DNA from 3 places in the Paracoccus alcaliphilus genome. Region 3 is predicted to be linked to each of the others. Evidence: riboswitches for the same ligand, from Rfam matches in the RefSeq annotation. Region 3 holds a riboswitch; each other region holds the start of a gene.
The links. A riboswitch is a leader RNA that binds a small molecule or an ion and turns the genes downstream of it on or off. The one in region 3 is predicted to bind thiamine pyrophosphate.
Positions count from the first base shown of each region.

Region 1: linked by a shared signal. The riboswitch ahead of thiD (bifunctional hydroxymethylpyrimidine kinase/phosphomethylpyrimidine kinase) and the one ahead of JHW40_RS05535 (thiamine ABC transporter substrate-binding protein) in region 3 are both predicted to bind thiamine pyrophosphate.
Region 2: linked by a shared signal. The riboswitch ahead of thiC (phosphomethylpyrimidine synthase ThiC) and the one ahead of JHW40_RS05535 (thiamine ABC transporter substrate-binding protein) in region 3 are both predicted to bind thiamine pyrophosphate.

Region 1 covers NZ_CP067124.1:2,284,432-2,294,777, reverse strand. The annotation lists gene ligA (NAD-dependent DNA ligase LigA) at 1-1,860, shown strand, start outside; gene recG (ATP-dependent DNA helicase RecG) at 1,857-3,953, shown strand; TPP riboswitch at 3,993-4,089, shown strand; gene thiD (bifunctional hydroxymethylpyrimidine kinase/phosphomethylpyrimidine kinase) at 4,134-4,967, shown strand; gene JHW40_RS11750 (ABC transporter ATP-binding protein) at 4,946-5,614, opposite strand; gene JHW40_RS11745 (lipoprotein-releasing ABC transporter permease subunit) at 5,607-6,908, opposite strand; gene radA (DNA repair protein RadA) at 7,068-8,432, shown strand; gene JHW40_RS11735 (CvpA family protein) at 8,477-9,094, shown strand; gene purF (amidophosphoribosyltransferase) at 9,242-10,346, shown strand, end outside.
Region 2 covers NZ_CP067124.1:3,237,659-3,248,004, reverse strand. The annotation lists gene cysE (serine O-acetyltransferase) at 1-295, shown strand, start outside; gene acnA (aconitate hydratase AcnA) at 504-3,260, opposite strand; gene JHW40_RS16795 (DUF1223 domain-containing protein) at 3,480-4,421, shown strand; gene JHW40_RS16790 (inner membrane-spanning protein YciB) at 4,500-5,117, shown strand; gene katG (catalase/peroxidase HPI) at 5,179-7,350, opposite strand; gene JHW40_RS16780 (hydrogen peroxide-inducible genes activator) at 7,500-8,447, shown strand; TPP riboswitch at 8,473-8,600, shown strand; gene thiC (phosphomethylpyrimidine synthase ThiC) at 8,701-10,346, shown strand, end outside.
Region 3 covers NZ_CP067124.1:1,069,077-1,079,422, forward strand. The annotation lists gene JHW40_RS05510 (PA0069 family radical SAM protein) at 119-1,216, shown strand; gene JHW40_RS05515 (CAP domain-containing protein) at 1,223-2,380, opposite strand; gene carB (carbamoyl-phosphate synthase large subunit) at 2,494-5,832, opposite strand; gene thiQ (thiamine ABC transporter ATP-binding protein) at 5,938-6,630, opposite strand; gene JHW40_RS05530 (ABC transporter permease subunit) at 6,623-8,167, opposite strand; gene JHW40_RS05535 (thiamine ABC transporter substrate-binding protein) at 8,143-9,123, opposite strand; TPP riboswitch at 9,157-9,258, opposite strand; gene mutS (DNA mismatch repair protein MutS) at 9,328-10,346, shown strand, end outside.

The DNA.
Region 1 (10,346 bases), 1.2 Mb from region 3:
CAGGATTTCGTCACCCGTATCCGCAGCTTTCTGAACCTTGCCGAAGACGCGCCACTGATGTTCACGGCGGAACCCAAGATCGACGGATTGTCGCTGTCGCTGCGCTATGAGGACGGCGTTCTGGTGCAGGCGGCGACGCGCGGCGATGGCAGCGTGGGCGAAAACGTCACCGCCAATGCCCGCACCGTGGCCGACATTCCGCAACTGCTGCGCGACGCGCCGAAGGGCATAATCGAGGTGCGCGGCGAGGTCTATATGAGCCACGACGATTTCGCCCGTCTGAACCAGACCGGCAGCGGTCGCGTCTTTGCCAATCCCCGCAATGCCGCCGCCGGATCGCTGCGCCAGCTTGACCCGACGGTCACCGCCAGCAGGCCGCTGCGCTTTTTCGCCTATGGCTGGGGGCAACTGTCCGCGCCGCTGGCCGATACGCAGATGCAGGCGGTGCAGCGGCTGGCGGATCTGGGCTTTGCCATCAACCCGCTGACCCGGCTTTGCGACGGCGCCGCAGCGATGATCGAGACATGGGCCGCGATCGAGCAGCAGCGCGCCACGCTTGGCTATGACATCGATGGCGTGGTGTACAAGGTGGACGACCTGTCCTTTCAGGCGCGGCTGGGTTTCCGCTCGACCACGCCGCGTTGGGCGCTGGCGCACAAGTTCCCGGCCGAGACCGCCTGGACCCGGTTGCAGCGGATCGAGATCCAGGTCGGTCGCACCGGCGCGCTGTCCCCCGTCGCGCGGTTGGAGCCGGTGACGGTCGGCGGCGTCGTCGTCTCGAACGCGACCCTGCATAACGAGGATTACATCGCCGGCCGCGACAATTCCGGCGCGCCGATCCGTGAGGGGCGCGACATTCGCGAAGGCGACTGGGTCAAGGTCTATCGCGCGGGCGATGTGATTCCCAAGATTGCCGATGTGGACCTGTCGCGCCGCCCGGCGGACAGCGATGCATATCGCTTTCCCGAAACCTGTCCCGAATGCGGCTCGGACGCGGTGCGCGAGGTGGGCGATTCCGTGCGCCGCTGCACGGGCGGCCTGATATGCCCGGCGCAGGCCATTGAGAAGTTGAAACATTTCGTCAGCCGCGCCGCCTTCGACATCGAGGGTCTCGGGGCAAAGCAGATCGAGATGTTCTTCACCGACGATCACCTGCCGATCCGCGAACCGGCGGATATCTTCACGCTGGCCACCCGTGACACCGCCAACCTCCCCAAGTTGAAGAATCGCGAGGGTTTCGGCGACCGCTCGGCCGCCAAGCTGTTCGCCGCCATCGAGGATCGCCGCCGGATCGAGTTGCGCCGCCTGATCTTTGCCCTCGGCATCCGCCATGTGGGCGAGGTCGCGGCGGCCACACTGGCGCGCCATTTCGGCACATGGGACGCGCTGATCGCCGCCATCGACGGGGCCGCGCAGGAACCGGCCTTTGCCGCCACCGATGACAAGTCGCGCCGTCCGCTGCTGGCCGACAGTCCGCATTGGTCGGAACTGGCCGGGATCGACGGTATCGGCGCGGTGCTGGTGCAATCGTTGATCACCAGTTTCAGCCAGCCTTCGGAACGCGCGGGCATCGACCGCCTGACCCGGCAGCTTGAGATCCTGCCCGCCAAGGCCCCGACCCATGCCGACAGCGAAATCAGCGGCCAGACGCTGGTCTTTACCGGCACGTTGGAGCGGATGACCCGGGCCGAGGCCAAGGCGCGGGCCGAATCGATGGGGGCGAAGGTCGCGGGCTCGGTCAGTGCGAAAACCGATCTGGTCATTGCCGGGCCGGGCGCGGGATCGAAGGCGAAAAAGGCCGCCGATCTGGGCGTCAGGGTGATCGACGAAGACGAATGGATGCGGATCGCGGGCAGATGAGTGTGACGAAGGGCCGGCCACCAGAACTGTTCCCGCTGTTCGCTGCGATCGACAGCCTGCCGGGGATCGGCCCCAAGGGCGTGGCCGCGCTGGCCCAGATGGGAATCGAGCGCCCCCGAGACCTGATCCTGACCCTGCCTTCCAGCGGCGTCACCCGCCGCCGGATCGCGCGAATTACTGATGCCCGCCCGCCCGAAATCATCACCATCGGCGTCGAGGTCATCCGCCATCACCCGCCCACCACGCGCGGCAGGCCGTGGCGGGTTCATTGCAGCGACGGCACCTCGGACCTGACGCTGGTGTTTTTCCACCCGCGGCGCGACTGGATCGAGAAACAGCTTCCCGAAGGCGCGCGGCGCATCGTCTCGGGCAAGGTCGAACTGTTCGATGGCATGGCGCAGATGGTCCATCCCGATCATATCCTGACCGAAACCGACCCCCTGCCGGTGGATTTCGAGCCGGTCTATCCGCTCAGCGCCGGGCTGACGCAAAAGACGATGGCCCGCGCGGTGGCGGCGGCGATGACCCGGCTGCCCGATGCCGGGGAATGGATCGACCCGCAACTGCTGAGTGATCGCGGCTGGCCGGGCTGGCAGGCGGCGCTGACGGCGGCGCATGCGCCTGCCGGGCCGGGCGAATTGTCGCCCGACGATCCGGCGCGGCAGCGGCTGGCCTATGACGAGTTTCTGGCCCATCAGATGACATTGGCGCTGGTCCGGCGCCAGAAACGTCACCTGCGCGGGCGACCCAGCACGGGCGATGGCAGGCTGCGGCAGGCGGTGCTGGATGCCCTGCCCTGGCCGCCGACCGCTGCCCAGACCCGCGCGGTTCAGGAAATCGCCGCGGATATGGGCAGCGACCGGCGCATGAACCGGCTGTTGCAGGGCGATGTCGGCTCGGGCAAGACGCTGGTTGCGATGCTGGCGGCGCTGGTTGCGGTCGAATCCGGCGGTCAGGCGGTGCTGATGGCCCCGACCGAGATCCTTGCCCGCCAGCATGCCCGCGGGCTGGAGGCGATGGCGCGGGCGGCGGGCATCCGGCTGGCCGCGCTGACCGGGCGCGACAAGGGCGAACTGCGCGCGCAGCTGTTGCAGGATCTGGCGGAAGGGCGCATCGACATCCTGGTCGGCACACATGCAGTTTTCCAGAAAGACGTGCATTTCCATGACCTTCGCCTTGCCATCATCGACGAACAGCATCGTTTCGGCGTGGCACAGCGGTTGGAACTGTCGGGCAAGGGCCATGTGCCCCCCGACATGCTGATCATGACCGCGACGCCGATTCCGCGCTCGCTGGCGCTGACGCAATATGGCGATCTGGATCTGTCGGTGCTGGATGAAAAGCCGCCCGGACGCCAGCCGATCACCACCGTGATGATCAGCGATCAGCGACTGGCCGAGGTGACGGCGCGGCTGCACCGGGTGCTGGATCAGGGTGCGCGGGCCTATTGGGTCTGCCCGCTGGTCGAAGAGAGCGAAGTCACCGACCTGACCGCCGCCGAGGCGCGGTTTCAGGCCCTGCGCGCCGAGTTTGGCGAGGGCGTGCGACTGATCCACGGTCAGATGCCCGCCGATCAGCGCGACGCGGCGATGGCCGATTTCGCCAGCGGTCGGGCGCAGTTGCTGGTCGCGACGACGGTGATCGAGGTCGGCGTGGACGTGCCCGAGGCCACGATCATGGTGATCGAGCGCGCCGAAAGCTTCGGGCTGGCGCAGCTGCATCAGCTGCGGGGCCGGGTCGGACGGGGCAAGGGCGCCTCGACCTGCCTGCTGCTTTATCACCCGCCGCTGGGTGAAACCGGGGCACGTCGGCTGACCACGCTGCGCGATACCGAGGACGGCTTCCGCATTGCCGAGGTCGATCTGGAGATGCGCGGCGCGGGTGACGTGATCGGCACCGCGCAATCCGGTCTGCCGCGTTTCCGCATCGGCGATCTGGAACATCAGCCCGGGCTGATGGCCGTCGCCCGGCAGGACGCGCGCAACCTGCTGGATCGCGACCCGGCGCTGGAATCGCCGCGCGGCCGCGCGATCCGGCTGCTGATGTGGCTGATGAGTCAGGACGAATCGATCCGGCTGATCTCGGTCGGCTGAACGAAGGCTTGCATAACCGCGCGCAATCGGCTTCCCTGCGGATCGTGACAGGGGCGTCCGGGTTCGACCGGGCTGAGAAGCACCCTTCGAACCTGAACCAGATCATGCTGGCGGAGGGAGTCGCGTTCAGCCCGTCAACGGGTCGTCCGCCCTTCCCCACGCCTGCGGGAAGGAGAGACCATGCCCCGGCAGACCGTGCCGAATATCCTGTCCATCGCGGGGTCTGACCCCTCGGGCGGGGCCGGAATTCAAGCGGATATCAAGGCGATTTCAGCCAATGGCGGTTATGCGATGGCGGCGATCACGGCGCTGACGGTGCAGAATACGCAAGGTGTCCGCGGGGTGCAGATCGTCGCGCCGGATTTCATCGCCGCCCAGATTGCCGCGATCCGCGACGATATCCGCATCGATGCGGTCAAGATCGGGATGCTGGGCGATGCCGCCGTGACCGCCGCCGTGGCCGGGGCGCTGGCGGGTCTGGACTGCCCCATCGTTCTTGACCCGGTGATGGTCGCCAAGGGCGGCGACCGGCTGCTGAGCGCGCAGGCCGTCGATGCGCTGCGCGACGAGTTGTTGCCGATGGCGCGGATCATCACCCCGAACCTGCCCGAAGCCGCCGATCTGCTGGGCTGCGACGAGGCCACCGACCGCGACCGGATGGAGGCGCAGGGCCATGATCTGCTGGCGCTGGGGCCGCGCGCGGTACTGCTGAAAGGCGGGCATCTGCCGGGCGATCAATGCCCTGATCTGCTGGTCTGGCAAGGCGGCAGCCATTGGCTGGACGCCCCGCGTCATGCCACCGTGAACAGCCACGGGACCGGATGCAGCCTGTCCTCGGCGCTGGCCACGCAACTGGCGCTGGGGCATGATCCGCTGCGCGCCTGCAAGGCCGCCAAACATTATGTGTTGCAGGCGCTGAAGGCCGGGGACGCGCTGGATGCGGGCAAGGGCCACGGTCCGACCGACCATTTCTGGATGCTGCGCGACAGCCCTCAGCCGATCTGCGTCAGGTGAACCACCCGGTCCATGCGGGCGGCCAGATCGTGGTTATGGGTCGCCAGCAGGGCGGCCAGCCCGGTTTCCCGGACCAATGACATCAGCAGATCGAACACCCGCTCGGCGGTCTCGGGGTCCAGATTGCCGGTCGGCTCGTCCGCCAGCAGCAACGCCGGTTCATTGGCCAGCGCCCGGCAGAAGGCCACCCGCTGCTGTTCGCCGCCCGACAGCTCGGCCGGCCGGTGCGCCGCGCGATGGCCAAGGCCCACGCGATCCAGCAGATCGCTGGCCCGCGCCGCCGCCGCCTGCGCCGGAACCCCGTTGGCCAGTTGCGGCAGCACGATATTCTCATGCGCCGAAAACTCCGGCAGCAGATGGTGGAACTGATAGACGAAGCCCAGATCCGAGCGCCGCGCCTCGGTCCGTGCCTGATCCGACAGGCCGGTCATGTCGCGCCCGCCAAGGATCACCCTGCCCGAGGTCGGCTGATCCAGCAGCCCCGCGATATGCAGCAGCGTCGATTTGCCCGCCCCCGACGGCGCGACCAGCGCCACGACTTCGCCGCGCGCGACGCTCAGGTCCAGACCGCGCAGCACCTCGACCGGGGCGGGACCGCCCAGACCATAGGTCTTGGCGACGCCATCCAACCGCAGAACCTCACTCATAGCGCAGCGCCTCCACCGGGTTCATGCGCGCGGCGCGGCGCGCGGGGAAAATGGTCACGATGAAGGACAACGACAGCGACAGCGCCACCGCGCGGAAGATGTCCCATGCCCGCAGATCGGCAGGCAGGCGATAGATGCCGCGCACCTCGGGCTGCCACGCCCCGCCATTGGTCAGCGCATTCAGCCCCGCCATGATATTGTCCACGTTCAGCGCCAGTGCCACGCCAAGGATCACCCCGGCGATGGTGCCGATGACGCCGGTGAATGCGCCGCACAGAAAGAAGACGCGCAGGATCGCGCCCTCGGTCAGGCCCATCGTGCGCAGGATGCCGATATCGCGGCCCTTGTTCTTGACCAGCATGATCAGCCCCGAGGTGATGTTCATCGATGCAATCAGCACCAGCACCGACAGGATGACGAACATCACGTCATCCTCCATGTCCAGCGCCGCCAGATAAGAGCCCGAGGCATCGCGCCAGTTCCAGACCTGCGCCCCCTGCCCCGCCGCTGACAGCAGCGGCCCGGTCCAGTCATGGACCCGCTCGGGGTCGTCCACGAACACTTCGATCTCGTCGGCGACGCCTTCGCGGTTGAAATAGCTTTGCGCCTCGGCCATCGGCATATAGATGCGGGAACGATCGACCTCGTAACGCCCGGCGCTGAAGATATAGGTCACCTCATAGGCCTTCATCCGCAGCGACTTGCCCACCGGCGTATTCGGCCCGTCGGGCGATACCAGCCGCACCATGTCGCCAAGGCCAAGGTTCAGTTCCCGCGCGATCCCCGATCCGATGGCCACGCCCCGGTCGAACTCGCCAAGGTCGCCGGCCGAGGTTTCGGGATCCACGATGCGCGGCATGGCTTTCAGCGAATCCAGCGTGACGCCAAAGACCTCGGCCCCGATCGAGCGGTCGTTGGCGGTGGCCATCACCTGCCCCTTGACCAGCGGCGCGGTGCGGGTGACGCCCGGGATCTGCGCCAGCACCGTGGCCATCGCGTCGTAATCCTGGATCTTGCCCGGCACGACATAGACATCGCCGGTCAGCTCGTTCTCGATCCGCTGCGGCGCCATATAGACGGTGCTGTGGGCATTCGCGCCAAGGATAGTGTCGATGAACTCGGCCCGGAAGCCGGACCTGACCGCCAGCGTCGCGATCAGCGCCATCACGCCCAGGGCGATGCCGATCAGGCTGATCCAAGTCATCACGCTGACCCCGCCCTCGCTGCGGCGGGCGCGCAGATAGCGCCATGCGATCATGAATTCGTATCGCGAAAACGGTCTGGGGCTGGCCATTCAAATTCCCTGAACAAAAACGGGCAGAAAGTGACGGCGGGACGCGGAAAGATCAAGACGACAATGGTGTGATCGGTGGTGTGATCGGCCGCTGCGTCGCGATGTCGTATCGGCAATCGCATGATTGCGATAGGCGCCGCGCTCTGCCAGAAGGGCGGCATGGCAAAATCCGTCACCGCCTTCACCTGCACCGCCTGCGGCGCCGCCCACAAGAAATGGGCCGGGCGCTGCGATTCCTGTGGCGAATGGAACACCATCGCCGAAGAGGCGCCGCTGTCGCAGGGGCCGGGACGCGGCCTTGGCGCCGCCAAGGGTCGCGCGGTGCCGCTGTCGGGCCTTTCCAGCCACGAGCCGCCCCCGCCCCGCCAGCAATCAGGCATGGCGGAACTGGACCGGGTGCTGGGCGGCGGGCTGGTGCCGGGTTCCGCGGTGCTGGTCGGCGGCGATCCCGGTATCGGCAAATCGACGCTGCTGTTGCAGGCGGCGGCAGCCTTCGCGCGGGCCGGGCTGAACGCCATCTATATCAGCGGCGAAGAGGCCAGCGCGCAGGTCCGCATGCGTGCGGGGCGGCTGGATCTGACCGACGCGCCGGTGCGGCTGGGGTCGGAAACCAACCTGCGCGACATCCTGACCACGCTGGACAACGAACGACCCGATCTGGCGATCATCGATTCCGTGCAGACGCTGTGGTCCGATCAGGTCGAGGCCGCGCCGGGATCGGTCGGGCAGGTCCGGGCCTCGGCCCACGAACTTGTGACTTTCGCCAAAAGACGCGGCGTTGCCGTCATCCTGGTCGGCCATGTCACCAAGGACGGCCAGATCGCCGGGCCGCGCGTGGTGGAACACATGGTCGATACGGTTCTGTATTTCGAAGGCGAACGCGGTCATCAGTTCCGCATCCTGCGCAGCGTCAAGAACCGCTTTGGCCCCGCGGATGAAATCGGCGTGTTCGAGATGACAGGCGCGGGTCTGGCCGAAGTCGCCAACCCATCGGCGCTGTTTCTGTCCGAACGCGGCCAGCCCAGCCCCGGCAGCGCGGTTTTCGCAGGCATAGAAGGCACAAGGCCGGTGCTGACCGAGGTACAGGCGCTGGTCGCGCCCTCGACGCTGGCCAGCCCGCGCCGCACCGTGGTCGGGCTGGATTCGGGCCGCGTCTCGACCATCCTTGCAGTGCTGGAGGCCCGTTGCGGCATCCCGTTCGCCGGGCTGGACGTGTTCCTGAACGTGGCGGGCGGCATGAAGGTCAGCGAACCCGCCGCCGATCTGGCCATCGCGGGCGCGCTTTTGTCGGCACGAGAGGACGCGGCGCTGCCCGCCGAGGCGGTTCTCTTTGGCGAAATCAGCCTGTCGGGCGCGCTGCGTCCGGTCGCTCAGGCGGAAAACAGGTTGAAAGAAGCCCGAAAACTTGGTTTTTCACAGGCGATTTTACCCGAGGCCCAGAAGGCCGAGGGGCTGGACGGCATGATGCCAACGCGCATCGCGGACCTGACGGCATTTGTGGGCGATATCTTCGGCGCCGGCTGAAGCGCCTGAAACGAAACATTAACCGGCGCAGGGGCACGGGCATTATGGACGGATTCACGGTTATCGACGCGGTGGTGGCGGGGGTCATCATCCTATCGGCGATTCTGGCCTGGTCGCGGGGCTTTGTCCGCGAATCGCTGGCGATTCTGGGCTGGATCGGGGCCGCCATCCTGGCCTTCATCTTCGCAGGCGCCATGCGGCCGCTGATTGCGCAGATCCCGGTGCTGGACCGTTTTCTGGGCGACAGTTGCGAATTGGCCATGATCGCGGGCTTTGCAGTGGTCTTTGCGCTGGCGCTGGTGGTGTTCTCGATCATCACGCCGCTGTTTTCCTCGGTCGTGCAGCGTTCGGCGCTTGGCGGGATCGATCAGGGCATCGGTTTCCTGTTCGGCGTGGCGCGCGGCATCCTGCTGGTGGCCATCGCCTTCATCGTCTATGACCGGGTGATGACCAGCCAGCAGGTGGCGATGGTGGAAAATTCGCGCTCGGCCCAGATCTTCGAACGGATGCGCGGCCAGATGGACGAACAGATCCCGGACGACGCGCCGGGCTGGATCGTCAGCCGCTACGAGCAGATGGTGCGCAGCTGCACCGAAGCCGGAACCCCCGTCGATGCGGGTCAGGCGCCTGCGAATCCGGCCCCGGCACCCGCCGCGAACTGAGGCCGGAACCGGCAGATCCTGCCCTGATGCGGGGTTCATGTCGCTTTCGTGACGAAAAAGCGCTCCGGCAGGTCCGCCGGGGCGTGACTTTGCTGCCGCAAGCCACTACATAGCGGGCGACAGCTTAACGCCATTCAGGATGCTGAGATGCAACCCTTCCTGGCCCATCCGTTCGATTCGGATCGTCTGCATGAAGAATGCGGAGTTTTCGGAGCGATCGGAGTCGCCGATGCTTCAAGTTTCGTCGCCCTTGGCCTGCACGCATTGCAACATCGCGGGCAAGAGGCTGGCGGTATCGTCACCCATCATCCCGAACAGGGATTCAACAGCGCCCACCGTTTCGGCTATGTGCGCGACAATTTCACCAAGGCCGATGTGATGGCGACGCTGCCGGGGTCGCTGGCCATCGGGCATGTGCGCTATTCGACGGCGGGCACCAAGGCCAATACCGCCATCCGCGACGTGCAGCCCTTTTTCGGCGAATTCGCCATGGGTGGCTGCGCCATCGCCCATAACGGCAATATCACCAACGCGGCTGCCCTGCGGCGCGAACTGATCGAGCGCGGCTCGATCTTCCAGTCCTCGTCGGACAGCGAATGCATAATCCACCTGATGGCGCGCTCGATCCAGCGCAACATCCCCGAGCGGATGAAGGACGCGCTGCGCCGGGTCGAGGGGGCGTTTTCCGTCATCGCCATGACCCGCACCAAGCTGATCGGCGTGCGCGACCCGCTTGGCGTGCGCCCGCTGGTGCTGGGCAGTCTGGGCGAAGAGGGCTTTGTGCTGTCCTCGGAAACCTGCGCGCTGGACATCATCGGCGCCCGCTTCGTGCGTGAGATCGAGCCGGGCGAGATGGTGGTGATCTCGAAGGGGCATATCGAAAGCTCGCGCCCGTTCGGGCCTTCGACGGGGCGGTTCTGCATCTTCGAACATGTCTATTTCTCGCGCCCCGATTCGATCATCGGCGGGCGCTCGGTCTATGAAACCCGCCGCCAGATCGGCGTGGAACTGGCCCGCGAAGCCCCGGTCGAGGCCGATCTGGTCTGCCCGGTGCCCGACAGCGGCACCCCGGCGGCCATCGGCTATGCGCATGAAAGCGGCATTCCCTATGGCATGGGCATCATCCGCAACCAGTATATGGGCCGCACCTTCATCGAGCCGACCGAGCAGATCCGCAATATGGGCGTGCGGCTGAAGCTGAACGTGAACCGGGCGCTGGTCGCGGGCAAGCGGGTCGTGCTGGTGGATGATT
Region 2 (10,346 bases), 1.4 Mb from region 3:
GGTCGGTAACGATGTCTCGATGCTGCATTCGGTCACGCTTGGCGGCACCGGGAAAGAGGACGGCGACCGCCATCCCAAGATCGGCGACGGGGTGATGATCGGGGCCGGTGCGAAGGTGCTGGGTAATATCCACATCGGAGAGCGTTCGCGCATCGCCGCCGGATCCGTGGTGCTGCGCGAGGTGCCGCCCTGCAAGACTGTCGCCGGTGTCCCCGCCAGAGTGATCGGCGACGCAGGCTGCGACGAGCCGTCCCACAGCATGAACCAGTTGTTGGGTAACGGCGATTATATGTGATCTGACTGCGGGGCAGGTCTGTATCCACGCTTATCGGCGATCGTGTTTCAAGGTCATCTCGATATTCGAGGTGACCTTTTGCCGTTCCGTATCGTCAGCGAAGAAAGGCCGGTTCTGCCCCGGACTCCTTGCGGAGACCGAGGCAGGACTGGCCAGTAAGCAACCGGCGTTGGCCCGATGCAGCCGTGCCGTCAGCGGTTATGCCGCGTCACGATTTGGCAAGGTTGCGCAGCACGTAATGCAGCACGCCACCGTTCTTGAGGTATTCGATCTCGACCTCGGTATCGACGCGGGCTTTCAGCTGGATTTCCTTGACCGTGCCGTCGCTGTATTTGATGGTGCAGGGCACCAGCGACAGCGGTTTGAAATCGCCCGCAAGGCCGTGGATCGACACCACCTCGTCGCCGGTCAGTCCCAGCGACTTGCGGTTCTCGCCCGGCTGGAACTCGAATGGGATTACGCCCATGCCGACCAGGTTCGAGCGGTGGATACGCTCGAAGCTTTCGGCGATGACGGCCTTGACGCCCAGCAGGTTGGTGCCCTTGGCCGCCCAGTCGCGCGACGAGCCCGCGCCATATTCGACGCCGCCGAAGATCACCAGCGGGGTGCCGGCATCCTGATAGGCCATCGAGGCATCGAAGATGCTGGTCTGTTCGCCATCCGGCCCCTTGGTATAGCCGCCCTCGACCCCGTCCAGCATCTCGTTCTTGATGCGGATATTGGCGAAGGTGCCGCGCATCATGATCTCGTGGTTGCCACGGCGGGAGCCATAGCTGTTGAAATCCTTGGGCGCGACCTGACGCTCGGTCAGGTATTTCCCGGCCGGAGTGGTCGGTTTGAATGACCCGGCGGGGCTGATGTGGTCGGTGGTGATCATGTCGCCAAGGATCGCCAGCACCCGCGCGCCGTCGATATCGCTGATGACACCGGCCTCTTTCGTCATGCCCTGGAAATAGGGCGGGTTCTGGATATAGGTCGAGGTCGGCGGCCAGTCATAGGTCTCGCTGTCGGTGATCTCGACGCCCTGCCATTTCTCGTCGCCCTTGAAGACATCGGCATATTTGGTCTGGAAGGCTTCGCGGGTGACGGTCGCGTGGACCAGATCGGCGATTTCCTGATTGGTCGGCCAGATGTCCTTGAGATAGACGTCCTTGCCTTCCGGGGTCTGGCCGATCGGATCGCGGGTCAGGTTGATGTTCAGATCGCCCGCGAGGGCATAGGCCACGACCAGCGGCGGCGAGGCGAGGAAGTTCGCGCGCACGTCGGGCGAAATCCGGCCCTCGAAGTTGCGGTTGCCGGACAGGACGGCGGTGGCGACCAGATCGTTGTCGTGGATCGCCTTGGAAATCGCCGGATCACCCAGCGGACCAGAGTTGCCAATGCAGGTGGTGCAGCCGTAACCCACAAGGTTGAAGCCGATGGCGTCCAGATCCTCTTGCAGGCCCGCGGCCTCGAGATACTGGCCCACGACCTGCGAGCCCGGTGCCAGCGAGGTTTTCACCCAAGGCTTGCTGTTCAGACCCAGCGCGCGCGCCTTGCGGGCGACCAGACCGGCCCCGATCATCACATAGGGGTTCGAGGTGTTGGTGCATGACGTGATTGCCGCGATCACCACCGAGCCGTCGCGGATGGTGTAATCCTTGCCCTCGACCTGGACGGTCTTGCGGGCGTCAAGGGCAGGGGCCACGATGGCGCCGCCCTCGGCCCCCATCTCCATCGCATCCTTGGACACGTCAAGGCCACGATAATCGGCCACGACCTTATAGAAGGCGCGGGCCGAATCGGTCAGCGGCAGATAGTCCTGCGGACGTTTCGGGCCAGAAATCGCGGGGACGATCTCGCCCATGTCCAGCTCCAGCGTCGAGCTGTAGATCGGGTTGTAATCCGCGCCGCGCCAGAAACCGTTTTCCTTGGCATAGGCTTCGACCAGCGCGATGCGGTCCTCTTCGCGGCCGGTATTGCGCAGATAGCGCAGGGTTTCATCGTCGATCGGGAAGAAGCCGCAGGTGGCGCCATATTCCGGGGCCATGTTGGCGATCGTCGCGCGGTCGGCCAGCGGCAGATGGTCCAGCCCGTCGCCATAGAATTCGACGAACTTCCCGACCACGCCGTGCTGGCGCAGCATCTGCACGACCTTCAGAACAAGGTCGGTGGCGGTGGTGCCCTCGACCATCCTGCCGGTCAGCTTGAAGCCGACGACCTCGGGGATCAGCATCGACACCGGCTGGCCCAGCATCGCGGCCTCGGCCTCGATCCCGCCGACGCCCCAGCCCAGAACGGCAAGGCCGTTGACCATCGTCGTATGGCTGTCGGTGCCGACCAGCGTGTCGGGATAGGCGACTTCGGTGCCGTTCTGGTCGGTATCGGTCCAGACGGTCTGCGCCAGATATTCAAGGTTGACCTGATGGCAGATGCCGGTTCCCGGCGGCACAACGCGGAAGTTGTTGAAGGCGTTCTGACCCCATTTCAGGAAGGTGTAACGCTCCATATTCCGTTCGTATTCCAGATCGACGTTGCGCTGGAAGGCGCGCGGATTGCCGAATTCGTCGATCATGACCGAGTGGTCGATGACCAGATCGACCGGGTTCAGCGGGTTGATCTTCTGCGCGTCGCCGCCCAGGCCGATGATGCCGTCGCGCATCGCGGCAAGGTCCACGACCGCCGGAACGCCGGTGAAATCCTGCATCAGCACGCGGGCGGGGCGATAGGCGATCTCGCGCGGGTTCTTGCCGCCCTTGTCGGCCCATTCGCCGAAGGCCTTGATGTCCTCGACGGAAACCGAGAATCCGTCATCTTCGAAGCGCAGCAGGTTTTCCAGCACGACCTTCAGCGCGGCAGGCAGTTTCGAGAAATCGCCCAGCCCGGCCTCGGTGGCGGCGGCGATCGAGTAATAGGCATATTCACGGCCAGCCGCCGTCAGCGTGCGACGGGTCTTGGCGGTATCGGTTCCGGTCTGGATGGGCATCAGGGCCTCCCTGTCTGCGAAATGGATGGGTCGGGCATGCGTGGTTCTTGCTTTGCCTGATGCGGTCAGGGGGCGCAAGAGGGCTTGCATCGAAATTGTATGCCATCGCATACCATAACTGGCAGCGTTGCTCAAGAGGCACGCTTGTCACGCTCGCGCCAGCTTAACGAAGCCTTGATTTGTTCTTGCCCGTCTGGATTGGCTATGGAAAAGGTCAACATGATTGGTTTTATCCCGATGCAAAGACGATTCCCGACTCAGGCGCTGGCGGTTGCGCTGCTTCTGGCCGTGCCCGCCATGGGCATCGCGCAGCAGGCCCCCGCTGACCTGAACGCGGGTGATGTGAATGCACCGGTCATCTCTGCCCCCTCGGCCCCGATGCGCTTGATTCCGTCCGTAGATGCGCCGATGCCAGATGACGGCTTTGTCGGCGTCAACAATTTCGCCGCGACCGATCTGCCCCCGCCCGCGCTGGATGCGCTGCCCCCCGTGACCCCGGTGGTGGTCGAGCTGTTCACCTCGCAGGGGTGTTCGTCCTGCCCGCCCGCCGATGCGATGATGGCCAAGCTGGCCGATCAGGATGGGGTGCTGCCGCTGTCCTTCCATGTGGATTACTGGGACTATCTGGGCTGGGCCGACAGCTTCGCCCGCCCGGAATTCAGCGCCCGGCAAGAGGCCTATGCCCGTGCTGCCGGTGAACGCTCGGTCTATACGCCGCAACTGATCGTCGAGGGCGTCGATACCGCCGTCTCGCCGGGTCCGGCGCAGCTGATGGGGCTGATCGAGGCGCATCAGATGTCGCCCGCGCTGCTGAACGTGCAGCGCCGCAAACAGGACGGTTCCGACCTGATCGAACTGATGCCTCTGTCCGATCTGGAAGGTCAGGTTGATGTGTCGCTGATCCGTTTTCTGCCCGAACGCCGGGTCGAGGTCCGGGGCGGCGAAAATGACGGCCGCTTCATCACCTATACCAATATCGTTCTGGGGATGGAGACATTGGCGAAATGGGATGGCAGCGCGCCCTTGCGCCTGAACGTGCGCGCGGGGCAGGCGGGCGAGGGCAGCTTTCCCGACGATACGCGGCATGTGATTCTGGTGCAGATCGGGCTGGCCGGGTCCGAACTGCCCGGCGCGATCCTGGCCGCCATCGAACTGGACTGAGACGTCCGGCGCGCTTGCCCGCCGCGCCGCGATGGGCGACAAGCGGCCAAACGCAATGGCAAGACAAGGAACGCCCGCATGAAGCAACCGAAGCCCTGGGTGAAGCCGGTTCTGGAACTGGGGCCGGTGGTCCTGTTCTTCGTCATCTTCATGCTGTTCCGCGAGGATTCGGTGCATGTGCTGGGCCGCGACTACAGCGGTTTCGTCTTTGCCACGCTGGTTTTCATCCCGGTTCTGGTGATCTCGACGCTGATCATGTGGCGGCTGACGGGCAAGCTGGCACCGATGCAGATCGCGACGCTGGTGCTGGTGCTGGTCTTTGGCGGGCTGTCGGTCTGGCTTGACGATCCGCGCTTTTTCAAGATGAAACCGACGATGATCTATCTGCTGTTCGCGGGGCTGCTGGGCTATAGCCTGATCGCGGGGCGCAACTGGCTGGGCGCGGTGCTGGGCGAGGCGCTGCCCCTGACCGAGACCGGCTGGCTCAAGCTGACCCGGCGCATGGCGGCGATGTTTCTGGCGCTGGCCGTGGCCAATGAACTGATCTGGCGGCTGATGTCGGAAACCAGCTGGGTCTGGTTCAAGACCTTCGGCCTGCCGGTGCTGCTGTTTCTGTTCCTGATGGCGAATGCCGGGCTTTACCGCGATCACGCGCTGGAAAAGCCCGATGGCGACAAGCCGCAGGACGGCAAGTAAGTGAAACGGCCCGCCCGCAGGATTTGCGGGCGGGCCGTTTCATGTCTGTGGTGGTCCGTTATCAGCGCAGGTCGAAACGGTCGGCGTTCATCACCTTGACCCATGCGGCAACGAAATCCCTCACGAATTTCTCGTGATTGTCGTCCTGCGCATAGACCTCGGCATAGGAGCGCAGGATCGAGTTCGACCCGATCACCAGATCCACCCGCGTCGCGGTCCATTTCACCGTATCGGTCTTGCGGTCGCGGATCTCATAGAGATTGCCGTCCACCGGTTTCCAGCTGTTGGACATATCGGTCAGGTTGACGAAGAAATCGGTCGTCAGCGCGCCCGCCCGGTCGGTAAAGACGCCATGCGCCGTGCCGCCGTGATTGGTGCCCAGAACCCGCAAACCGCCGATCAGCGTGACCATTTCCGGCGCGGTCAGCCGCATCAGTTGGGCGCGGTCCAGCAGCAGTTCCTCGGGGCTGACGACATAGTCCTGCTTCAGCCAGTTGCGGAAACCATCGGCCAGCGGCTCCAGCACATCGAAGCTTTCGGCATCGGTCTGTTCGGGCGTCGCATCGCCACGGCCCGGCGCAAAAGGCACGCTGATGTCGAAACCCGCGGCCTTCGCGGCCTGCTCGACACCCAGATTGCCGGCCAGCACGATCACATCGGCAACCGAAACCCCGGTTTCCGCCGCGATGGGCTCCAGCACCGACAGCACGCGGGCCAGACGCTCGGGCTCGTTGCCCAGCCAGTCCTTCTGCGGGGCCAGCCGGATGCGCGCGCCATTCGCGCCACCGCGATAGTCCGAGCCGCGGAAGGTCCGCGCGCTGTCCCATGCGGTCGCGATCATGTCGCTGCTCGACAGCCCGCTGGCGGCAATTCTGGCCTTGACCGCCTCGACATCATAGTCACTGCGGCCCGCGGGGATCGGGTCCTGCCAGATCAGGTCCTCGGCCGGAACGTCCGGACCCAGATAGCGTGCCTTCGGCCCCATGTCGCGGTGGATCAGCTTGAACCAGCCGCGGGCGAAGGCATCGCTGAACGCCGCGAAATCGTCCTTGAAGCGCAGCGAGATCTCGCGATAGACCGGATCGACCTTCAGCGCCATGTCGGCATCGGTCATCATCGGCATGACCCGGATCGAGGGGTCCTCGACATCGACCGGCTTGTCCGTCTCGGCGATGGTGATGGGTTCCCATTGCGAGGCGCCCGCCGGGCTGCGCGTCAGGGTCCATTCATGGTCGAACAGCATCTTGAAGAAACCGTCATCCCAGACCGTCGGATTGGTCGTCCATGCGCCTTCCAGACCCGACACCACGGTATTGCGGCCGACGCCGCGACCCTTGGTGTTCAGCCAGCCAAGGCCCTGGAATTCCGGCCCCGCCGATTCGGGATCGGCGCTGAGATCGCCGGCATTGCCGTTGCCGTGGGTCTTGCCGATGGTATGGCCGCCAGCGGTCAGCGCGACGGTTTCCTCGTCGTTCATGCCCATGCGCGCGAAGGTCTCGCGCATCTGGTTGGCGGTGGCCTGCGGATCGGAGCGCCCGTTCACGCCCTCGGGGTTGACATAGATCAGCCCCATCTGCACGGCGGCCAGCGGGTTCGACAGCGTCGAGGCATCGCCGACATTGTCATAACGCTCGTCGCTGGGGGCAAGCCATTCCTTTTCGTCACCCCAATAGGTGTCTTTCTCGGGGTGCCAGATATCCTCGCGCCCGAAGGCAAAGCCGAAGGTTTTCAGCCCTGCGACCTCATAGGCGATATTGCCCGACAGCGCGATCAGGTCGGCCCAGGAAATCCTGTTGCCGTATTTCTTCTTGATCGGCCACAGCAGGCGACGGCCCTTGTCGGTGTTGACGTTGTCGGGCCAGCTGTTCAGCGGCGCGAAACGCTGGTTGCCGGAATTGCCGCCGCCGCGTCCGTCGCTGGTGCGATAGGTCCCGGCATTGTGCCACGCCACGCGCGCGAACATGCCGACATAGCTGCCGTAATCCGCAGGCCACCAGTCCTGGCTTTCGGTCATCAGCGCGCGCAGATCGGCCTTCAGCGCCTCGACGTCCAGCTTTTTCAGCTCTTCATGGTAATCGAAATCGGGGCCAAGCGGGTTCGTCTTGCTGTCATGCTGATGCAGGATGTCCAGATTCAGCGCGTTCGGCCACCAGTCCATGACCGATTTGTCCATGGCGGTCATGCCGCCATGCATCACCGGGCACTTGCCGGTGGGGGTATCGTTTCCATCCATGTCGCTCTCCTTCTTGGCTGCGTGTCAGGAACGGGAAAGGCCGTCCGAGCATGATTTGCCGCGCTGGCCTTCCTCCTTGGCGATAGTGATAGCAGGTAAATATCATAAGATAAATTTGCATTTTCTGATCTGTGCGATATGTAGGATTAATGAAGAGACTGTCCTTGAAACACCTCCGTTATTTCGGTGCGCTGGCACGGAACCTGCATTTCGGTCGCGCGGCCGAGGATTGCTCCATCTCTCAGCCCGCGCTGTCGCTGCAAATGAAAGAGCTAGAGGATATTCTGGGTGTGCCGCTGATCGAACGCGGCACAAGGCAGATCCGGCTGACCAGTCTGGGCGAGGCTTTCGCCGACCGGGCCCGCGATATCCTGCGCTCGGTCGATGAACTGGGCGATCTGGCGCGGGCCTCGAACAGCCCGCTGATCGGGCGGCTGCGAATCGGGGTGATCCCGACGGTGGCTCCCTATCTGCTGCCGCGCATCATCAAGGGTCTGGGCGGGCAATATCCGGGGCTGGACCTGCGCCCGAGAGAGGCCGTGACCCAGCGGCTGATCGCCGATCTGATCGACGGGCATCTGGACACCGCCATCGTGGCGCTGCCGGTCTCGGAATCCACGCTGACCGAATTTGCGCTGTTCGACGAGGAATTCGTGCTGGTGCGCCCGCTGGCGGATGCCGCCAAGCCCGTCCCCTGCGCCGACATGCTGCGGGAAATGCGGCTGCTGCTGCTGGAAGAGGGGCATTGCTTCCGCGATCAGGCGCTGTCCTTCTGCAATATCTCGAACGCCGCGCCGCGCGATCTGATGGAGGGCAGCTCGCTTTCCACGCTGGTGCAGATGGTGGGGGCGGGAATCGGCGTCACACTGATTCCGCAGATGGCGATCCCGATCGAGACGCGATCCGCCGCCGTATCGGTCGCGCGCCTGCGCCAGCCGCGCCCCTCGCGCCGCATCGGCATGGTCTGGCGCAAGACCAACCCGCTGGGATCGCAACTGCGCCATGTCGCGGAAATCATGCGGGAAACCCTGTCCGCCCCGCCCGATCTGCCAACGGGCGAGGCACCCGGCGCACAGATGGCGCAACTGCCGGATTGACAACGCAGCCGCGCTCTGGTCCCCTGATGGCCGTCAGGGGAGTCCCGCCCAAGGGACTGAGAGGCTGATTGGTGGCGTTCGCGCGTCACGGTGAGGCGACCCTTTGAACCTGACCCAGTTGATACTGGCGTAGGAAGACCGAAGGGCGCAGCGTCGTTCTTTGGGCCGTGGCGGCCGCATCGGGGTCGCAGTCGGTCCCTTCTTGCCCGAACCATCACTTGGGTCTTTTCGAGTAAACGCTTGAGAGGACGCCATGAACAAGCACAACCCGATCCCGACGATCACCACCGGCCCGCTGCCGGCCTCGCGCAAGGTGTGGCACCCCGGCCAGATCCATCCCGGCCTGCGCGTGCCGATGCGCGAGATCGAGCTGCATCCCAGCGCGATGGAGCCGCCGGTCACGGTTTATGACGCCTCTGGCCCCTATACCGATCCCGAGGCGGTGATCGACATTGCCCGGGGCCTGCCGCGTCCGCGCGAAGGCTGGACGGTGGCGGGGGATGTCGAACGCTATGACGGGCGACAGGTCCAGCCCGAGGATAACGGCTTTGTCACCGGCGAACGGCTGACCCCGGCCTTTCCGCGCCAGTATCAGCCGCTGCGCGCGACGGAGGGCAAGGCGGTGACGCAGATGGCCTATGCCCGCGCCGGGATCATCACGCCGGAAATGGAATTCGTCGCCATCCGCGAAAATCTGGGCAGGCGCGCGGCCAGGGAACAGCTGATCCGCGACGGCAATGACTGGGGCGCCGCGATCCCCGATCATGTCACGCCCGAATTCGTGCGTCAGGAAATTGCCTCGGGCCGCGCAATCATCCCCGCCAATATCAACCACCCCGAGGTCGAGCCGATGATCATCGGCCGCAACTTCCTTGTGAAGATCAACGCCAATATCGGCAACTCGGCCGTCACCTCCAGCATGGAGGAGGAAGTCGAAAAGCTGGTTTGGGCCATCCGCTGGGGCGCCGATACGGTCATGGACCTGTCCACCGGGCGCAATATCCACAATATCCGCGACTGGATCATCCGCAACAGCCCCGTGCCCATCGGTACCGTGCCGATCTATCAGGCGCTGGAAAAGGTCGGAGGCATTGCCGAGGATCTGACCTGGGAAATCTTCCGCGACACGCTGATCGAACAGGCCGAACAGGGCGTCGATTACTTTACCATCCATGCCGGTGTGCGGCTGCCCTTCATCCCGCTGACCGCCGAAAGGGTAACGGGGATCGTCAGCCGTGGCGGCTCGATCATGGCGAAATGGTGCCTGCATCACCACCGCGAAAGCTTCCTCTATGAGCATTTCGACGAGATCTGCGACATCATGCGCGCCTATGATGTCAGCTTCAGTCTTGGCGACGGCTTGCGCCCGGGATCCATCGCTGACGCCAATGACGCCGCGCAATTCGCCGAGCTTGAGACGCTGGGAGAGCTGACCCAGATCGCGTGGGAAAAGGATTGTCAGGTGATGATCGAAGGCCCCGGCCATGTGCCGATGCACAAGATCAAGGAGAACATGGACAAGCAGCTAGAGACTTGCGGCGAGGCGCCCTTCTATACTCTGGGGCCCCTGACCACCGATATCGCGCCGGGCTATGACCATATCACCAGCGCCATCGGGGCCGCCATGATCGGTTGGTTCGGCACGGCGATGCTGTGCTATGTCACGCCCAAGGAACATCTTGGCCTGCCCGACCGCGATGATGTGAAGGTGGGCGTCATCACCTACAAGATCGCCGCCCATGCCGCCGATCTCGCCAAGGGCCACCCGGCGGCCAAGCTGCGCGACGACGCCCTGTCGCGCGCCCGGTTCGAGTTCCGGTGGGAGGATCAGTTCAACATCTCGCTGGATCCCGACACCGCGCGCAGCTTCCACGACCAGACCCTGCCCAAGGAGGCGCA
Region 3 (10,346 bases):
TTGGGCGGATTTGACGCGGCGGCATCCGGTTTGGCGGCGAACCCGGTCGGATATTCAGCGCGATGGCTTGCCCGACCGGGTGGGTTGACGTCGCGAATCACTGGCAAATGTTCTGGTAATGTTCTATCGTGGAGCCATGTTGCCGCCACGCGATCCAGATGAACGGCTGAAGGCCCGGGGGGCCGACACACGGCCTTCGGGCCGGTTCGAGGCGCAGGACCGTATCCGCGAATCCGATGGCTGGGACATGCCCGAAGAACAGGCCCTGCTGCGGACCGAGGTGGTTCAGGAACGCCCGCGTTCGATCATCACCCGCAACAACTCTCCGGATATTGCGTTTGACCGCTCGATCAATCCCTATCGGGGGTGCGAACATGGCTGCATCTATTGCTATGCCCGGCCCAGCCATGCCTATCTGGGCCTGTCCCCGGGGCTGGATTTCGAGACCCGGATCACCGCCAAGACCGGCGCGGCCGAACTGTTGCAGCAGGAAATCGGGCGCCGGTCCTATCGGGTGGCGCCGATCGCATTGGGCACGAATACCGATCCCTATCAGCCCATCGAGGCGCGGTTGCAGATCATGCCCGGCATCCTGCGCGTGCTGCGCGACTGGAATCACCCGGTGACGCTGGTAACGCGCGGCCATACGGTGCTGCGCGATCTGGACCTGTGGGCGGAACTGGCGGCCAAGGATCAGGCGGCGGTGGGGGTCAGCGTGACCACGCTGGATGCCGCGCTGGCAAGGGCGATGGAGCCGCGCGCGCCTGCGCCCCTGACAAGGCTGAAGATGATCGCGGCGCTGTCCCAGGCCGGGGTGCCGGTCCGGGTGATGGTGGCGCCGGTCATTCCGGTGCTGACGGAAGCCGAGATCGAGACCATTCTGGGTGCCGCCCGCAAGGCCGGGGCCAGCCATGCCAGCTATATCCCGCTGCGTCTGCCGCATGAGGTCGCGCCGCTGTTTCGCGACTGGTTGCAACGACACCGCCCCGGCATGGCGCAGCATGTGATGAACAGGTTGCAGGCCATGCGCGGCGGGCGCGACAACGATCCCCGCTATGGCCACCGCTTTCGCGGCGAGGGGATCGAGGCGCAGTTGCTGCGCCAGCGTTTCCGGCTGGCGCGGCGCAGGCTGGGCTATGGCGAGGGTTCGCCGCCGCTGGATTGCAGCCGCTTTGGCCCGCCCGCCCGCAAGGGCGATCAGCTTTGCCTGTTCTGACGGGTCTCAGAAGGTGAAGATATCGTCGGCGATATCCTGAACCGTCAGCCGTTCGCCCACAAAGACGATGCGGTTGCCGTCCAGCAGGTCGATCACCACGCCATTCGCCGTCTCGCGGATGTTATCCTCGACAAGCTGGGTGACATTGCCCTGAAACGCGCGTTCGGCGATCAGGATCCGGTCCGTGCCGGGCTGGAAGTCGGTCACCCGGTCGATGCCGGAATTGCGCTGGAAAACAAAGGTGTCGGCACCGGCGCCCCCGGTCAGCGTGTCGTTCCCGGCACCTCCGATCAGCGTATCGGCACCGGCCCCGCCGAACAGCCGGTCATGTCCGGCATTGCCGTGCAGCCAGTCATTGCCCGCGCCGCCGCGCAGCGTATCAGCGCCCGCGCCGCCCGCCAGCCAGTCATGCCCGGCATCGCCTTGCAGCAGGTCGTTTCCGGCCCCGCCGCGCAGCGTATCATTGCCCGCGCCCCCTGCGATCCAGTCATGTCCGCCGCCGCCATCGACGACGTTGTCGCGCCCGCCCAGCCGGATATCGTCGGCCCGGGCGCTGCCCTGAACCGGCGCCGATCCTGCCTGACTGGTGATGGTCAGGCCCCTGTCGCCATAGGTCGAGACCCATTCGCCACGCGCCGGTTGCGCCGCCGACATAAGGCTGAAATCCATACTGTCGATGGTGATTCCCGGCGCCACATCGACGCGCACATTCCCCTGCGTAGAGGCGAAATTCTGCGTCACCATGGCCGCGTTGAAGCTTTGCCCGTCATAGCGGAAATTGCCGGTCTGCAAGCCGATGCCGATAAATTCCAGTTGCGGATTCAGGATGTTGGCGCGATGGCCCTCGCTGTTCATCAGGTTGCGGTGCAGCGCCGCCACCTCGTCCAGCAGGCTGCCATCGCGGTTGTTGCTGATAAAGGCGACGTTCTCGGCCACCATCCAGGTGCCTGACAGATCGAACCCGGCATTCTCCATACGATCCCGCGGGCTGGTGCCATTCCGGCCCGTATGCGAGAATTCGTTGTTGTTCAGCATCCAGCGCGAATGCGCATCGGAACTGCTGTTGAGATGGGTTTCAAGCTGAACCGGCGACAGCCCTTCGGCGGCGCGGGCCTGATTGACAAGATCAAGGAAATGCCGCTCTGCACGGGTGGCGATGGCCATGGGAAACTCTCCGACTGTTCACGTTGCGCGGCATCCTAGCACAGGCGCCGCGCCGATTCCCGATCAGTTTCCGACAGTTTTACCGGACGGGGCCGGCCGCGGCACGAACCCGCTTAAGCCTGCAAGGACCGGACGCCGACCTCGCCCTCTTCGCGCGACTTGATCGCCGCCACAGCCGCGATGCTGCCCGCAGCGGTGGTGAAATAGGGAATCTTATCATAAAGCGCGACCGCCCGGATGTCGCGCGAATCGGCGATCGCCTGCGCGCCTTCGGTGGTGTTCAGCACCATGGCGATATTGCCATTCTTCAACTGGTCCACGATGTTCGGGCGGCCCTCATAGACCTTGTTGACCCGTTCCGTCTGAACCCCGGCAGCCGACAGGAAATCGGCGGTGCCGCTGGTGGCAAGAAGGGTGAAGCCCATTTCGGTCAGGTCGCGCGCGGCATCGGCCATGCCCTCGGTCTTGTCGGCATCCTTGATCGAGACGAAAATCCGCCCCTCGGTCGGCAGATGCGTTCCGGCGCCCAGTTGCGCCTTGAGGAAGGCGCGGGCAAAGTTGCGGTCCCAGCCCATCACCTCGCCGGTCGAGCGCATTTCCGGGCCAAGCAGCGTATCGACGCCGGGGAAGCGGGCGAAGGGCAGCACGGCCTCCTTGACCGAGAACCACGGCGTGATCGGATCGGCCAGCGTCAGCGGATCGGCAAAGGGCAGGTCATCCTCGGGGCCGGCATCGGCGGGATAGGGGTCGCGTGTGGGAAAGTTCGACATCGGCTCGCCTGCCATCAGCCGCGCGGCGATGGACGCAATCGCGCTGTCGGTGGCCTTGGCGACGAAGGGCACAGTGCGGGATGCGCGCGGGTTCACCTCCAGCACATAGATATCCTCGCCTTTCAGCGCGAATTGCACGTTCATCAGCCCGACCACCTTCAGCGCGCGGGCCATCTCGACCGTCTGGCGCTTCAGTTCCTCGATGGTGGCGGCGTCCAGCGTATGCGGCGGCAGCGAGCAGGCGGAATCGCCGGAATGGACGCCCGCTTCCTCGATATGTTCCATGATGCCCGCGACATGGACGTTCTCGCCATCCGACAGCGCGTCCACATCGACCTCGATGGCGCCCGACAGATAGCTGTCCAGCAGCACCGGGTTCTTGCCGGAAACGCTGACCGCCTCGGTGATATAGCGTTTCAGATGGTCCATGTCGCGCACGATCTCCATCGCGCGGCCGCCCAGGACATAGGACGGGCGGATCACCAGCGGAAAGCCGATGCGTTCGGCGATTTCAATGGCCTGCGCGTCGGAATGGGCGATGCCGTTGATCGGTTGCTTCAGCTCCAGATCGTGCAGAAGCTGCTGGAACCGCTCGCGGTCCTCGGCCAGGTCGATGGCGTCGGGGGTGGTGCCCAGAATCGGGATGCCCTCTTCCTCCAGCGCATTGGCCAGTTTCAGCGGCGTCTGGCCGCCGAATTGCACGATGACGCCGTGCAGGGTGCCGTTTTCCTGCTCGACCCGCAGGATCTCCAGCACATGTTCCAGCGTCAGAGGCTCGAAATACAGCCGGTCGCTGGTGTCGTAATCGGTCGAAACCGTTTCCGGGTTGCAGTTGACCATGATGGTCTCATAGCCCGCGTCGGTCAGTGCGAAACAGGCGTGACAGCAGCAATAGTCGAACTCGATCCCCTGACCGATCCGGTTCGGGCCGCCGCCAAGGATGACGACCTTCTTGGCATCCGTGGGGCGTGATTCGCATTCCACATCGCCCATCGCCGGGGCCTCATAGGTGGAATACATATAGGGGGTCTGGGCCTCGAATTCGGCGGCACAGGTGTCGATGCGCTTGAAGACGGGCTTGATGTCCAGCGCGCGGCGCGCGCGGCGGATATCGGATTCACTGCCATTGGTCAGGATCGCAAGGCGGGCATCGGTAAAGCCCATCATCTTCAGCGCGCGCAGCCCTTCGGGGTCACTCGGCAGGCCCTGATCGCGGATGCGGGCCTCGACCTCGACGATCTCGCGCAGGCGGGCAAGGAACCACGGGTCGAAATGGGTGATGCGCTGGATTTCGTCGTCGCTCAGCCCAAGGCGCATGGCCTGCGCGATCACGCGCAGCCGGTCGGGCGTGGCGCGCGACAGTGCCGCGACGATGGCGGGCCTGCCCTGTTCGGCGGCGCCCTCGATGGCTATCTCATCCAGCCCGGTCAGGCCGTTTTCCATCGAAGTCAGCGCCTTTTGCAGCGATTCGTGGAAGCTGCGGCCGATTGCCATCACTTCGCCCACCGATTTCATCGCGGTGGTCAGTTCGGGCTTCGATCCGGGGAATTTCTCGAAGGCAAAGCGCGGGATCTTGGTGACGACATAGTCGATGGACGGCTCGAAACTGGCGGGTGTCACGCGGGTGATGTCGTTGTCCAGCTCGTCCAGCGTATAGCCGACGGCCAGTTTCGCGGCGATCTTGGCAATCGGGAAGCCGGTCGCCTTCGAGGCCAGCGCGGAAGAGCGGCTGACGCGCGGGTTCATCTCGATCACGACCATGCGGCCATCGGCAGGGTTCACCGCCCATTGCACGTTCGAGCCGCCGGTTTCCACGCCGATTTCGCGCAGCACGGCGATAGAGCCGTTGCGCATCATCTGATATTCGCGGTCGGTCAGGGTCAACGCCGGGGCGACGGTGATCGAATCGCCGGTATGGACGCCCATCGGGTCGATATTCTCGATGGCGCAGACGATGATGGCATTGTCGTTGCGATCCCGCACGACCTCCATCTCGAACTCTTTCCAGCCCAGCAGCGATTCGTCGATCAGCACCTGCGCCATGGGCGAGGCATCGAGGCCCGAGCGCACGATACGTTCGTAATCGTCGCGGTTATAGGCGACGCCGCCGCCGGTGCCGCCAAGGGTGAAGGCGGGGCGGATGATGGCGGGCAGGCCGATCTCTTCCAGTGCCTCCATCGCCTGCGCGACGCCTGCGGAAATGTCGTATTTGCCGCTTGCGGCCTTGGGCGCGGCGATGATCGTGGCCTTGGGGTTTTCCAGCCCGATCCTGTCCATCGCCTCGCGGAACAGCTTGCGGTCCTCGGCCATCTCGATGGCGGCGCGTTGCGCGCCGATCAGCTCGACCCCGTAACGGGCCAGCGCGCCATTGTCGGCCAGCGCCAGCGCGGTGTTCAGCCCGGTCTGCCCGCCCATCGTCGGCAGCAGCGCGTCGGGACGTTCCTTGGCGATGATCTTTTCGACGATTTCGGGGGTGATCGGCTCGATATAGGTGGCGTCGGCCATTTCCGGGTCGGTCATGATCGTCGCCGGGTTCGAGTTCACGAGGATGACCCGATACCCCTCTTCGCGCAGCGCCTTGCAGGCCTGAGCGCCGGAATAGTCGAATTCGCACGCCTGCCCGATGACGATGGGCCCCGCGCCGATGATCAGGATCGATTTGATATCGGTTCTTTTGGGCATGATACGGTCCTTGGGGGCTGGCGGCAGGTAAATCGTCCGGGGTTATAGCCATGCGCGGCTGGCGCGCAAGGTGGCACGGGGGTCTTTTGGCCGTGTTTCTTGCGCTCAGCCCAGATAGGCGCGCAGACCGGGCGGCGGATTGTCCAGCAGCGGGCCGGTCGGCTGCGGCGGATGGGCGCGGCCATCCTCGATCACGATGGTCAGGGGCGCAAAGCGGCGCGCATCGGCGGGATCGTGGCTGACCATCAGCACGGTGGCATCGGTTTCGCCCGCGATCCGGGCCAGCAGGTCCAGCATCTCGGATTTCAGCGCCGGACCCAGCGCGGCGAAGGGTTCGTCCAGCAGCAGGATCGGCCGCGCCCGCAGCAGCACCCGCGCCAGCGCGACTCGGCTTTGCTGACCGCCCGACAGGCTGGCGGGCTTGCGATCCTCCATCCCCTCCAGCCCGACCTCGGCCAGAACCTGCGACACGCGCGTCCGTTGCCCGTGATTCAGGCGCAGATCGGGGCGCAGTCCCAGCCCGACATTCTGCGCCGCCGTCAGATGCGGAAACAGGTTCTGGTCCTGAAACAGCACCGAGACCGGGCGCTGACCCGGCAGGGCGGCGGTGATGTCCTGCCCCTGCCACCGCACCTGCCCCCGGTCGGGCGCCAGAAAGCCCGCGATCAGCGACAGCAGCGTCGATTTGCCCGAGCCCGAGGCCCCGATGATGGCCACCCGGCTGCCCGCATCTATCGACAGATCGGCGTGCAGGTGGAAATTGCCCAGGGTGACGGACAGGTTTTTCAGCTCAAGCAAGGCGGCCTCCGCGGTCGAACAGCCAGAACAGCGCGAAACTGATCGCCATCAGCAGCACCGCGCAGGCCGAGGCATCGGCCATGCGATAGGAGTTCATCAACTGATACATCTTCAGCGGCAGGGTCGGCTGATCGGTGGCGAACAGCGTGATTACGCCCAGATCGCCCATCGCCAGCGCCGCTGCCAGCCCGGCGGCAAAGCCAAGCGGACGCGCCAGCCGGGGCAGCACCAGCAGCCGCAGCCGCCCCAGCCCGCGCAGGTCCAGAGAATCGGCCAGCCTGCCGTAATCGCTATGCAGTTCCCGGGCCGCCGGGATCAGCGCGCGCAACCCGAAGGGCAGCGCCATGATCGCATTGATCGCCACCGTCAGCGGCAGGGCCAGCGCCTGTGGCGATATCGTGCCGCGCAGCAGGATGAACAGCCCCGTTCCCAGCACCAGCGGCGAGGCGACCAGCGGCAACATCCCCGCCGCCTCGATCCAGCGGGCGGGATGGCGCGCCAGCGTCAGCGCCAGAGCCAGCGACAGCACCACCGCCAGCAGGGCCGAGATCAGCGCCATCACCACCGACCGCGCGGCGGCGTCCCAGACCTCGGGCGGCAGGGCGGGGATGCGGGGCAGGCCGCGCAGGGTGACGGCAAGGATCGGCCACAGCAGGAACCCGGTGGCCAGCGCGATGGCCAGCGTATCGGCCCCCCTCCGCCAGCCGCCCGGCCCGCGCAGCCGGTGGGGGGCGTCCAGCCCCGCGCCGAAGGCCGCCGGGATCGCGATCCGTCGCGCCAGCACCATCGCCGCCACGCAAAGCGCGATCTGCACCAGCCCCAGCATCGCCGCCCGGCCCAGATCGAAGTCAAAGCGGAACGCCTGATAGATCGCCAGCTCGACCGTGGTGGCGCGCGGCCCGCCTCCCAAAGCCAGCGCGACGGCGAAACTGGTCAGGCAGACCAGAAACACCGCCAGCCAGACACCGGGCAGCACCGAACGCAGCATCGGGCGTTCCAGATGCCGGGCAATGTCGCGGGGGCCGAAGCCCAGGCTTTCGGCCAGCCGGAACCGTTCCGCCGGGATCGCCTGCCAGCCTTGCAGGATCAGCCGCACCGACAGCGGCAGGTTGAAGAACACATGCGCAAGGATCACCCCCTGCCAGCCATAGATGCTGACCTCGGGCAGCCCGAACCCGCGCAGCCCCTCGTTCAGCACGCCGTTGCGGCCAAAGACCGAGATCAGCCCCATCACCGCCACGATCACCGGCAGGATGAATGGCGCGCCCAGCAGCGTCACCAGCGCCATCCGCCCGCGAAAGCGCCGCCGGGCCAAAGCCCGCGCCACCGGGATCGCCAGCACCGCCGACAGGCTGGCGGATACCGTCGCCTGCCAGATGGTGAACCAGACCGCCCGCCAGTCCCACGGCCCCAGCGCCGACAGCCCGCGCGCCTGCCATGCCACCGCCGCCAGCGTGCCGAGGATCAGCGCCGCCAGCGCGGCCGCGACCCATGCGCCCGGCTGCGGGCGCGTTATCGCGAGAACGCCCGCAGCCATTCGTCCAGCGCCGGCTGACGCAGCGCCTCGGCCTCGTCCTCGGTGTAAAGCAGGGTCGTCTCGGCGCGCGGCAGATCGCGCAGCACCTGCGGCCAGTCAGCCTCGGGCAGTCTCGCGGGCAGCGACCAGTTGGCCAGCGGGACGGTGGACTGGAAATCCGGCGTCAGCACCCAGTCCATGAAGGCCTGCGCCAGTTCCGGCTGATCGGTCGTGGCGATCTGCGCGGCCAGTTCGGTCAGGAAGTAATGACCTTCGGGGAAAATGGCGGCCTTCTTGGTCAGGTCGTCCTCTTCGGCGATGTGATAGGCGGGCGAGGTGGTATAGGACAGGACCATATCCGCCTCTCCTTCCGTGAACATGCCATAGGATTCCGACCAGCCGCGCGTCACCGTCAGGATCTTCGGCGCCAGCTTTGCCCATGCGTCGGGCGTGTCGTCGCCGTAAACCCCCTTGACCCACAACAGCAGCGCCAGCCCGGAAATCGAGGCGCGGGGGTCCTGAATGACGATCTTCAGGTCGTCGGGCGCGTCCAGCAATTCGGCGAAGCTGGCGGGCGGGTTTTCCAGCCGGGTCTCGTCATAGATGAAGGCGGTCTCGCTCCAGTTATAGGGCAGGAAGATCTCGTCGCTCCATTCGACGGGCAGCGACATGTCGGATGTGTCCTGCCCATGCGGCGCGAACAGGCCGGATTCGCGGGCGCGGGCGGTCAGGTCGGGGGTCAGGCCGAAGACGATATCGGCCTTGGTTCCCTCGCCCTCCATCAGGATGCGGGGCAGGATGTCGCCGGTCACAAAGCGCAATTCGCATTCGCAGAAGGCCTCGAACCCTTCCTTGATCTTCGGGCCGGGACCCCATTCGCTGGCGACGTAATCACCGGCATAGACGGTCAGCACCGGACGATCCTGTGCGGCGGCGGGGGTGGCGGCCAGAAGGGCCAGTAACAGGTATTTCTTCATCGCGGCCTCACTTTCATTCAGGTTTTCGAAAGAAAGGACCAAGGCCACCTTCCCTCCGCCGGGGTCAGCCGGATCAGGTTCGACGGGTCCGCGTCATGCGTCTCAGCCCGAAACAGGGCACCCCGAGGTCAGGAATGAATGTAGTGGTTTCACAGTCCGGTGCAAGCGGCTAGAAACACGCCAGACCACAGCCGAAGGACCGACATGAGCGATCAGCCCACCCCGATGATGGCGCAGTATCTGGCAATCCGGGATGCCAATCCCGGCGCGCTGCTGTTCTATCGCATGGGCGATTTCTACGAGATGTTCTTTGACGACGCGGTGGCGGCGGCGGCGGCGCTGGATATCGCGCTGACGAAACGCGGCACCCATCAGGGCCAGCCGATCCCGATGTGCGGGGTGCCGGTCCATGCCGCCGAATCCTATCTGCTGACGCTGATCCGCAAGGGCTTCCGCGTCGCCATCGCCGAGCAGATGGAAGACCCGGCCGAGGCGAAGAAGCGCGGCAGTAAATCGGTCGTGGCGCGCGACGTGGTGCGGCTGGTCACGCCCGGCACCCTGACCGAGGAATCGCTGCTGGAGGCGCGGCGGCACAATTATCTGGCGGCGTTTTCGCAGGTGCGCGACGAGGGCGCGCTGGCATGGGTGGATATCTCGACCGGCGCCTTTCAGGTGATGGACTGCCCGCAGGTGCGGCTGGCCCCGGAACTGGCGCGCCTGGCGCCGCGCGAGTTGCTGGCCGTCGATGGCTCGGGTCTGGACGATCTGGCGGCGGATGCAGGCGCGGCGCTGACCGATCTTCATGCCGGTGCCTTTGACAGTGGGGCGGGGGCGCGGCGGTTATGTGCGCTTTATGGCGTGGAAACGCTGGACGGTTTCGGCAGCTTTACCCGCGCGGAACTGTCGGCGATGGGGGCCATCGTCGATTATCTGGACATGACGCAGAAGGGCAAATTGCCGTTGCTGCGTCCGCCCGGCCGCGAACGCGCAGGCGGCGCGATGCAGATCGACGCGGCCACACGGCGCAATCTGGAACTGACGCAGGCGCTGTCGGGGGGGCGCGATGGCTCGCTGTTGGCGGCCATCGACCGGACGGTGACGGCCCCGGGCGCGCGGCTGCTGGAGCGTCGCATCAGCGCGCCAAGCCGCGATCTGGCGCTGATCCATGCGCGCCACGATGCGGTGGCGATGCTGGTCGATGATCCGCGCCTGTCGGCCGATCT